2 regions of the Cupriavidus sp. SHE genome follow, and region 2 is predicted to be linked to the other one. Evidence: predicted binding sites of a transcription regulator. Region 2 holds the regulator's gene; the other holds the start of a gene.
What was found. Region 2 encodes NrdR, which represses ribonucleotide reductase genes. Its sites were predicted from a motif close to CACNANATNTNGTG; they were not measured.
Positions count from the first base shown of each region.

Region 1: RN01_RS00075 (ribonucleoside-diphosphate reductase subunit alpha) is a predicted target of NrdR. The motif match lies at 2,202-2,215, and genes of this name have one in related genera.

Region 1 covers NZ_JWMB01000001.1:13,276-18,310, forward strand. The annotation lists gene RN01_RS00065 (sigma-54 dependent transcriptional regulator) at 1-1,339, shown strand, start outside; gene ampD (1,6-anhydro-N-acetylmuramyl-L-alanine amidase AmpD) at 1,332-1,934, shown strand; gene RN01_RS00075 (ribonucleoside-diphosphate reductase subunit alpha) at 2,452-5,035, shown strand, end outside.
Region 2 covers NZ_JWMB01000012.1:28,178-33,212, reverse strand. The annotation lists ZMP/ZTP riboswitch at 92-194, shown strand; gene glyA (serine hydroxymethyltransferase) at 377-1,624, shown strand; gene nrdR (transcriptional regulator NrdR) at 1,768-2,235, shown strand; gene RN01_RS06065 (hypothetical protein) at 2,511-2,900, shown strand; gene RN01_RS06060 (PilW family protein) at 2,897-3,757, shown strand; gene RN01_RS06055 (pilus assembly protein) at 3,751-4,311, shown strand; gene RN01_RS06050 (hypothetical protein) at 4,311-5,035, shown strand, end outside.

The sequences.
Region 1 (5,035 bases), on a different contig from region 2:
CAACGCGCTGGGCCGTCACCAGCGCGGTGCGAACGGTAACGACACATCCGATCAGGCCGATGCGGGGGACGTGTCCGACGCGACCGATGGGGCCAGTCTGGGCGATCGCGCGGCCGGGCTGCTACCGGGGGTCTCGCCGGCAATTCATGAGGTACGGCGCTCGCTGCCGCGCCTGGCGCGCAGCATGGCACCGGTGGTGATCAGCGGCGAATCCGGCAGCGGCAAGGAACGGGCGGCGCGAGCGATTCACGCGATCAGCGCGCGCTCGGCGCATCCGTTTGTGGCCGTGAACTGTGGCGCGATCCCTGAGACGCTGATGGAGGCCGAGTTCTTCGGCCACGTCAAAGGCGCCTTTACTGGGGCCGACGCCGAGCGCGGCGGGTTCTTCCAGGCCGCCAATGGCGGCACGCTGCTGCTCGATGAGGTCGCGGACCTGCCACTGGCGATGCAGGTGAAGCTGCTGCGCGCGTTGCAGGAACGCCGCGTGCGCAAGATCGGCGCCAGCAAGGAAGACAGCGTGGATGTGCGCGTCATGTGCGCCAGCCACAAGGATCTGGCCGCGATGGTTGCCGCCGGGGCATTCCGGCAGGACTTGTTCTACCGCCTCAACGTGCTCGAACTCCGGATGCCCACGATGCGCGAGCGCGCCGAGGACATCCCGGTGCTTGCCCGTGCGATTCTCGAGCATCTGGCTGTGCGCTACGGCGATGCGCATCCCAAGCGGCTGTCGCGCGCGGCGCTGGAATGGCTCTGCGCGTACGAATTTCCGGGGAACGTGCGCGAACTCGAGAACCTGCTCGAGCGTGCCTACGCGTTCGCTGAAAGCGAGGAGATCGAGGTGGCCGACCTGGGGCCGCTCGACACCGGCATCGAGCGTGCCGCGCTGATGCAGACGGCCATGGCGGCGGCGGTGCCCCTCGCGGCGCCGCCGTTGACTGCCGTGCCGCCGGCAGCCATGTATCACCGGTGGGGTAACGCCGGAGCCTGGGGCGTGCCCGCTCCGGCGACACCCGTGGCGGTGATGCCAGAACCGGCGCCCGTGCCGGCCCCGATCCCCGTGGCGGGGCCGGTCGCCGCGCCTGCCCCCGATGCTGGCGCGCCGGCTGCCACCACGTTCCCGATCAATCTTCCCGCGCACCTGGAGGCGATGGAGCGCGAGCTGATCCTGCGTGCCTTGCGGCAGACCGGCTTCAACCGGACCGCCGCGGCGCCGCTGCTGGGTTTGAACTTCCGCCAGTTGCGGTATCGGATCGAACAGCTCGGTATCTGCGAGGAGGATGGGCGCAGCGGCCGGGACGATAGCGAATCGCTGGCCGAAGGGGAGGGGCGCGATGTCTGACGCCGCAGGCCGGGTCCGCGACTGGCGGCCCAACGCCGACGGCTGGGTCCCCGCAGCCCGCCACGTGCCGTCCCCGAACTTCGACGCCCGCCCCGAAGGCATGGCGGTCGATGTGGTGGTACTGCACAACATCAGCCTGCCGCCGGGGCAGTTCGGCTCCGACGATATCGAGGCGTTCTTCCAGAATCGGCTCGATGCCACGCGCCATCCGTTTTTCGAGACGATTCGCGATGTCCGGGTATCGGCCCACTTCCTGATCCGCCGCGATGGCGAGCCGGTTCAGTTTGTCGCCTGCACACAACGTGCGTGGCACGCCGGCCAGTCCGACTATTGCGGACGCCAACGCTGCAACGACTTCTCGATCGGCATCGAGATTGAGGGCACCGACGACCAGCCGTTCACGCCAGCTCAATACGAGACGGTGGCCGCGCTGGTGAGTGCCCTGCGGGCCGCCTATCCGATCCAGGGCGTCGCTGGTCACAGCGACATTGCGCCGGGACGCAAGACCGACCCAGGCCCCCACTTCGACTGGAGCCGCTTTGCGAAACAGGCCGCGCTACCGCCGGCGATGATGCCGTACCGGCAGGCAAGGTAGGTTTTCCAGGGGTGTCAAATAGGGTGCGCGGGCCCCGAATCGTCACGACGGCTGCCACATTCTGGGGCACCTATCGCCGACCTGTTCCCATAGAAATATTTTCAAAATCTTGTGCGCCACCGAACGGCTCGCCGCGAACCCTTGAGGCAGCGGGCTTTGCGGGATTGTGGCGCTGCCGCACCGCCGGCACGGCAATGTGAAAGCTGATTGTCAAGACTGGTCATTCAGTCTCGTTTCACTATACTTAGCCCAGATTTTCGATGTGACCACTATATCTAGTGGTTTTTCCGGGGAGCCGACCCAAGAGTGAAGCATCGCTGCAGCAGCTTGCGGTGTGTGCGTCACAAAATTCAACCGGGTCGGGCTGTAAAAGAGTCCCTAGCAGAATGAACGCCTGTGCAGTTTGGTTCTCGCCTGGCATGGCCAGTGTCGAGTGTCTTCTGGAGCGCATTTTGCTAGGGACTTTGTCATCTTCAGCAGAAGTCTTCAATACAAGGGTTAAAACAGGAGTTACCTCATGCAAACGGCCCAAAACGAACAACAAACCACTGGCGTGACTGGCGTTGCTGGCGCAGCAGCCGGCATTGCGCAGCAGAGCCCCGTCGCTGCAGGCGTTACCTATCAGGACTACAAGCTGATCCGCCGTAACGGCGCCGTGGTGTCGTTCGAGCCGAACAAGATTGCCGTGGCCATGACCAAGGCATTCCTGGCCGTCAACGGCGGCCAGGGCGCGGGATCCGCGCGCGTGCGCGAGATCGTCGAGCAACTGACCCAGAATGTGGTGCGCGCGCTGGTGCGCAGCCGTCCGAACGGCGGCACGTTCCATATCGAAGACGTGCAGGATCACGTGGAACTGGCGCTGATGCGCTCGGGCGAACATGAGGTGGCCCGCGCCTACGTGCTGTACCGCGAAAAGCGCACGCAGGAACGCGCCCAGGCCAACGCGCAGGCGGTGGCCCGCGTGCAGGAAGCCGGCGTGTCGTTCAACGTGACCGATAACGGTGTGACGTACCAGCTGGACTTGGCGACGTTGCACGCGCTGATCGATAACGCCTGCAGCGGCCTCGGCAAGGCCGTCAGCGCAGAGCCGATCCTGAAGGAAACGCTCAAGAACCTGTACGACGGCGTGCCGATGACGCAGGTCTACGACTCCGCCATCCTGGCCGCGCGCACGCTGATCGAGAAGGACCCGGCCTACAGCCAGGTGACCGCCCGTATCCTGCTGCACACGATCCGCAAGGAAATCCTGGGCGCCGAAGTGACCCAGACCGAGATGGCGACGAAGTACGCCGAGTACTTCCCGAAGTTCATCGCCCGCGGTATCGAAGCCGAACTGCTCGACGAAAAGCTGGCTACGTACGACCTGGCCCGCCTGGGCGCCGCGCTGGACGCCTCGCGCGACTTCCAGTTCAACTACCTGGGCCTGCAGACGCTGTACGACCGCTACTTCCTGCACGTGGACGAAGTGCGCATCGAAATGCCGCAGGCGTTCTTCATGCGCGTGGCCATGGGCCTGGCGCTGGAAGAGAAGGACCGTGAAGCGCGCGCGATCGAGTTCTACCAGCTGCTGTCGTCGTTCGATTTCATGTCGTCGACCCCGACGCTGTTCAACTCGGGCACGCGCCGCTCGCAGCTGTCGTCGTGCTACCTGACCACGGTCTCGGACGACCTGGAAGGCATCTACGAGGCGCTCAAGGAAAACGCGCTGCTGTCGAAGTTCGCTGGCGGCCTGGGCAACGACTGGACCAACGTGCGCGCGCTGGGCTCGCACATCAAGGGCACCAACGGCAAGTCGCAGGGCGTGGTGCCGTTCCTGAAGGTGGTCAACGACACGGCCGTGGCCGTGAACCAGGGCGGCAAGCGCAAGGGCGCGGTCTGCGCGTACCTGGAAACGTGGCACCTTGACATCGAGGAATTCCTCGAGCTGCGCAAGAACACCGGCGACGACCGCCGCCGCACGCACGACATGAACACGGCCAACTGGATTCCGGACCTGTTCATGAAGCGTGTGATGGAAAATGGCGAATGGACGCTGTTCTCGCCGGCCAGCTGCCCGGACCTGCATGACAAGGTCGGCAAGGCATTCGAGCAGGCCTACCTGGGCTACGAAGCCAAGGCCGCCAACGGCGAACTGAAGCTGTTCAAGAAAGTGCCGGCCATGCAGCTGTGGCGCAAGATGCTGGGCATGCTGTTCGAAACCGGCCATCCGTGGATCACGTTCAAGGACCCGTGCAACATCCGCAGCCCGCAGCAGCACGTGGGTGTGGTGCATAGCTCGAACCTGTGCACGGAAATCACGCTGAACACGAACGAGAGCGAAATCGCCGTGTGCAACCTGGGTTCCGTGAACCTGGTGGCCCACCTGATGCAACAGGCCGATGGCACGTACGTGCTGGATCACGCCAAGCTGCAGAAGACGATCCGCACCGCGATGCGCATGCTCGACAACGTGATCGACATCAACTACTACGCGGTAGAGAAGGCGCGCAACTCGAACCTGCGCCACCGTCCGGTGGGTATGGGCATCATGGGCTTCCAGGACTGCCTGCACGTGCTGCGCACGCCGTACGCCAGCGACGCCGCGGTGAAGTTCGCCGATACGTCGATGGAAGCCGTGTGCTACTACGCCTACCAGGCTTCGACCGAGCTGGCCGAAGAGCGAGGCCGTTACAGCACCTACGAGGGTTCGCTGTGGGATCGTGGCATCCTGCCGCAGGATTCGCTGAAGCTGCTGGCCGAAGAACGTGGCGGCTACCTGGACGTGGACCTGTCGTCGACGATGGACTGGGACAACCTGCGCGGCCGCATCAAGCAGCACGGCATGCGCAACTCGAACTGCATCGCGATCGCCCCGACCGCGACCATTTCGAACATCATCGGCGTGTCCGCCTGCATCGAGCCGACGTTCCAGAACCTGTACGTGAAGTCGAACCTCTCGGGCGAGTTCACGGTAGTGAACGACTACCTCGTGCGCGACCTGAAGGAACGCGGCCTGTGGGACGAAGTGATGGTCGCCGACCTGAAGTACTTCGACGGCTCGCTGGCCCGCATCGACCGCATTCCGCAGGACCTGCGGGACATCTACGCCACGGCGTTCGAAG
Region 2 (5,035 bases):
CAGGCCTTGCCGGATCAGGGCCGAGCGCGCATCCGGGCCGGCCATCGTCTTGCAGCAAGCCGCTTGCTCGCGTAAACTCTGCGGCAACCATTCCACCTTGCGCGACTGGCGAAGTCAGTGGGTACTACCACGAGGAAGCGCAAGTTCATTGGGCGTGATATTCGATGCGCCTGCCGCTCGCCTGGGCAGCGAATGGGAAGCAGGGTGCGCCCTGCACCGGCTGGTCGCGTTTTCGCGCCCCCGGTGCTGGACGCCAGTGCCTTCCCCGCGCGCCCTAATACGCGAAAATCCCGCAATACAGAGTAGCGTCGACAGGCATCCGGTTTTCGTACCGGCCGTGCCATCCGCTCTCCCTTTTAAACAGACGAGTCACGCCATGTTTGAACGTAGCCGCTTCACGATCGAGCAGATCGACCCCGAAGTCTTTGCCGCGATCCAGAAGGAAAACCAGCGTCAGGAAGACCACATCGAACTGATCGCTTCCGAGAACTACACCTCGCCGGCCGTGATGGCCGCCCAGGGTTCGCAACTCACCAACAAGTACGCCGAAGGCTATCCCGGCAAGCGCTACTACGGCGGTTGCGAGTACGTGGACGTGGTGGAGCAGCTCGCCATCGACCGCGTGAAGCAACTGTTTGGCGCCGAAGCCGCCAACGTGCAGCCGAACTCGGGCTCGCAGGCCAACCAGGGCGTGTTCTTCGCCATGCTCAAGCCGGGCGACACGATCATGGGCATGAGCCTGGCCGAAGGCGGTCACCTGACCCACGGCATGGCGCTGAACATGAGCGGCAAGTGGTTCAACGTGGTCAGCTACGGCCTGAACGCGCAGGAAGACATCGACTACGACGCGCTGGAAAAGCTGGCCCACGAGAAGAAGCCGAAGCTGATCATCGCCGGCGCCTCGGCCTTCGCGCTGCGCATTGACTTCGAACGCATCGCCAAGGTTGCCAAGGCTATTGGTGCCTACTTCATGGTGGACATGGCCCACTATGCCGGCCTGATCGCCGCCGGTGTGTACCCGAACCCGGTGCCGCACGCCGACTTCGTGACCACCACCACCCACAAGAGCCTGCGTGGCCCGCGCGGTGGCGTGATCCTGATGAAGGCCGAGCATGAGAAGGCCATCAACTCGGCCATCTTCCCGGGCATCCAGGGTGGTCCGCTGATGCACGTGATCGCCGGCAAGGCCGTGGCCTTCAAGGAAGCGCTGCAGCCGGACTTCAAGGCGTATCAGGAACAGGTGGTCAAGAACGCCGCCGCACTGGCCGAAACGCTGATTGCCCGCGGTCTGCGCATCGTGTCGGGCCGTACGGAAAGCCACGTGATGCTGGTAGACCTGCGCGCCAAGAAGATCACCGGCAAGGAAGCCGAGAAGATCCTCGGCGACGCTCATATCACGGTGAACAAGAACGCGATCCCGAACGATCCGGAAAAGCCGTTCGTCACCTCGGGCATCCGCCTGGGCTCGCCGGCCATGACCACGCGCGGCTTCAAGGAAGAAGAAGCCCGCCAGGTGGCCAACCTGCTCGCCGACGTGCTGGACAACCCGCACGACGAGGCCAACATCGCCGCCGTGCGCGAACAGGTTGCCGCACTGACCCGTCGCTTCCCGGTCTACGGCTGATTCGCCAGTCGATCGCGCTATAGTTAGCGCACACGAACGGCGCTGCCACCTCAGAGGTGGCAGCGCCGTTTCAACAACCGCAGGACCGCAACAGAAATCGAAGATGCAAATGCGGTCAGGCTCTTACTTTCAGGTGGTCAGGCATGAAATGCCCCTTCTGCGGTCATTCCAGCACTCAGGTTCTTGACAGCCGCGTCTCGGAAGATGGCGATACCGTGCGCCGCCGACGCCGCTGCGAAGCCTGCGACCGCCGCTTCACCACCTACGAGCGGATCGAGCTGTTCTTTCCCGCCATCGTCAAGAAAAATGGCTCACGCGTGGACTACGCGCGCGCCAAGCTCAAGGATTCGATGCGGCTGGCACTGCGCAAGCGGCCAGTTTCCGCCGAGGCCATCGACGAAGCGATCACTCGCATCGAAGAAAAGCTGCTGGCTCTGGGCGAGAAGGAAATCCCGAGCAGCCAGGTCGGCGAGCTGGTCATGCGTGAGCTTCGCAAGCTCGACAAGATCGCCTATATCCGCTTTGCCTCCGTGTATCGCAGCTTCGAGGACGTTTCCGAATTCCGGGAAATGCTCGACGAATTTTCGTCATCCACCCCACGAAAGGGGTAATAAGGACCGCAAAAAAGCTGGCTGATCACCACTTGCCGCTCTTGGCTAGAGACAGGCAAGCGAGCGCGCGTGCAAGTCCGCCTCATGGCGTGGCGCAACCCGGATCTCGAATGCCAGACGCGCGTGATGTCACGCCCCTGACGCCTCTGGCACTCACTCGGATGTTTCCGGGCTCGACTCGGAAACACACTGACACCAATCCTCCACAGCCAGACACGTCCTGACAGCATCCCCGCCGTTATCGTGGCCTTCCGTTCCAATCGAACCGATACGCCATGGTTGCCCGCCTTCACCCCTGCTCCCCTTCGTTGACTTCGTGCCGAGGTCACGTCCTGTTCGAAGCATTGCTGAGCCTGGCCTTCATCGGCCTGGGCGCGATACCGCTGGGGATGCTCGGCACGGTCTCGCTGCGCTGGACCGGTGAACAGGAACGCCTGACCACCGCACTGATGCGGGCCGCTGAACTGGCCGAAGCAAGTGCGATGGCATTGCAGCCACCCGGCAACGACGCGCTCCCGATCCCACTTTGCGGATTGGCCGAGCAGGACAAGCGTTGCGTGCCAGACAAACGCCTCGCGATCGCAGCCATCGAGAGCCGTTCTCCGACGGATGCAGCCGGAGTCGACACCATGCCTACCCGGCTGGCATTGTGGGTGGCGCCATGAGGGCAAGTTCGCAGCATCACGGCTTCACCTTGGTGGGCATGATGATCGGTGTCGCGCTTGGCACGATTGCAATGCTCGCTGCGCTGACCATGTGGCAGGTCATGCGGGACGCCTATGCCAGTGTGGCAGACGGGATCGAGATCGAAGAGCGCGGTCAGCGCGCATTGGCCATCATCGCGCATGCGATCCGGCATGCGGGCTGGATTCCCGCGCATGTTGCGCTGGAGCCCGCACACCCCGCCCCGCAGGTGCCGCTTGAAGGCCGTGACGATTGTGGTGCGCCATCGATCGATGACGGGCTGGAATGTGGGCGACGCGGCGTCCGTGGCAGCGATGCACTGCTCGTGCGATTTTCCGGCAGCGGTCGCGAAACCGATCCAAGCCTGGCCGACGGCACGATGACTGACTGCAGTGGCTACGCGCTGCCCGCAAAAACAGTTGGCGACGGCATCGCGCCGCCAGCACACCATGCCGCGACCAACGTCTTCTATATCGGCAACGGTAGCGACGGCGTTCCCCAGTTGCTGTGCCGTTACCCGCGCCGCAGCGACAACCGCGCGCAGGCACACGCCTACACATCCGGCACCCTTGTGCGCGGCGTCGAGTCGATGCAATTGCGTTTCGGCATTGTCGATGAGGGCGATGGACAGGGCGAGAGTGAGCGCGTCCCCGCTCTGCTTGACGCTCAAGACGTGGCGCGACAGCGACAACTCGCCTGGCATCACGTGCGAGCGGTACAGGTCACGCTCGTCGTTCAGGGACACCGCCCGACTGTCAGTCGCGCGCCGAGACAACGAACCTTCACCACGACTGTTCGTCTACGCAATCCGTCTCCATGCCGGGAAGCCCTATGCTGAACCTTCGCCCACATTCCGGCGCGGCGCTGCTGGCGTTCCTCTCCACCCTGCTGCTGATGATGGCTAGCATCGGCGCCGCCGCCGCGCACCTGCTGTTTGCCGGGCGAAGCATGACGAGCCAGTGGCTGGACCGCGAGATCGCCTTCCGCGCGGCCGAGGTGGCGCTGCTCGACGCGGAAGCGGATCTCATCGCCGCCATCGCGGAGGCCGGCGGCGGGCGACTGGCGTCATGGCCAACGCCCGGAACGTGCGGGACGGGAGCACAACGCGGACTGTGCATGGCCGATGGTGACATGGCAGCATGGATGCCTTGGCTCGAGGGCAATTTGCCCGCAGATCTCGGCATCGAAGCCGGCACGTTCACAGGTACCACCATGCCAATCCTGCCCGCCGATGTCATCGGAGCGACCACGGCGCCGCGTTACCTGATCGAACCCCTCGATGATCGAACCGGCCTAACGGCCGACGCCTGGCCGCGCTTTCGCATCACGGCGCTGGGCTTTGGGCGCGACACTGGCGTCCGAGCGCTGCTCCAGACGGAGTTCCAGCCGTGATGCGCCATCGCACATGCTTCGGCGGCATCGTCATCCTGGCACTTTGGCTGGGCGTGACCGCCCCCAGCTATGGCTCCATGGCCGGTCAGCTTCCGCTCAGCTATCGCATCTCGGCAGGCAGTTTTCCATGGACCGGCCGGCTCCATGCAATCGCCTTCCGCACCGCGCGCATCCACACTTCCACAGTGCTCACGAAATGGGAGGCGGGCACCGAGCTCGACCTGCGCGATTCCGCTTCGCGCAGGCTTTACCTCGGTGGTGATCGTCTCGTGCCGCTCCATTGGCGCTCCATTGACGCCGACGCCCAGGCAGTACTTCACACCCCCGAGCCCAGTGGCAATGGCACGAGGCGGCTTGCATGGTTGCGAGGCGACAGGACGGACGCCACACTTCGCCCGCGCGACACGCGATTGGCCAGCGGCGCCGGCGCCCGCGTGCGCGTTGTGGCAGCCCCAGCCTGGCTGCCGATGCAACCGGGACACGCCCAATTTCGCCTGCGTCACGCAAGCCGCCCAGTCACCGTCTGGATCGGTACGCGCGACGGCATCGTGCATGGCTTCGATGCCGTGACCGGCAAGGAGCTTGCAGGATTCCTCCCGCGCGCCGCGCTAGCCGGCTCCGCCGCCCTCACCGTACCGGGCAGCGCCATGCCCGTGGCGCCTTGCCCGCGCCCGGATAGCATCGACGCGGATCCATCCGGCGTCTGGCGGACGCTGTTGTTGTG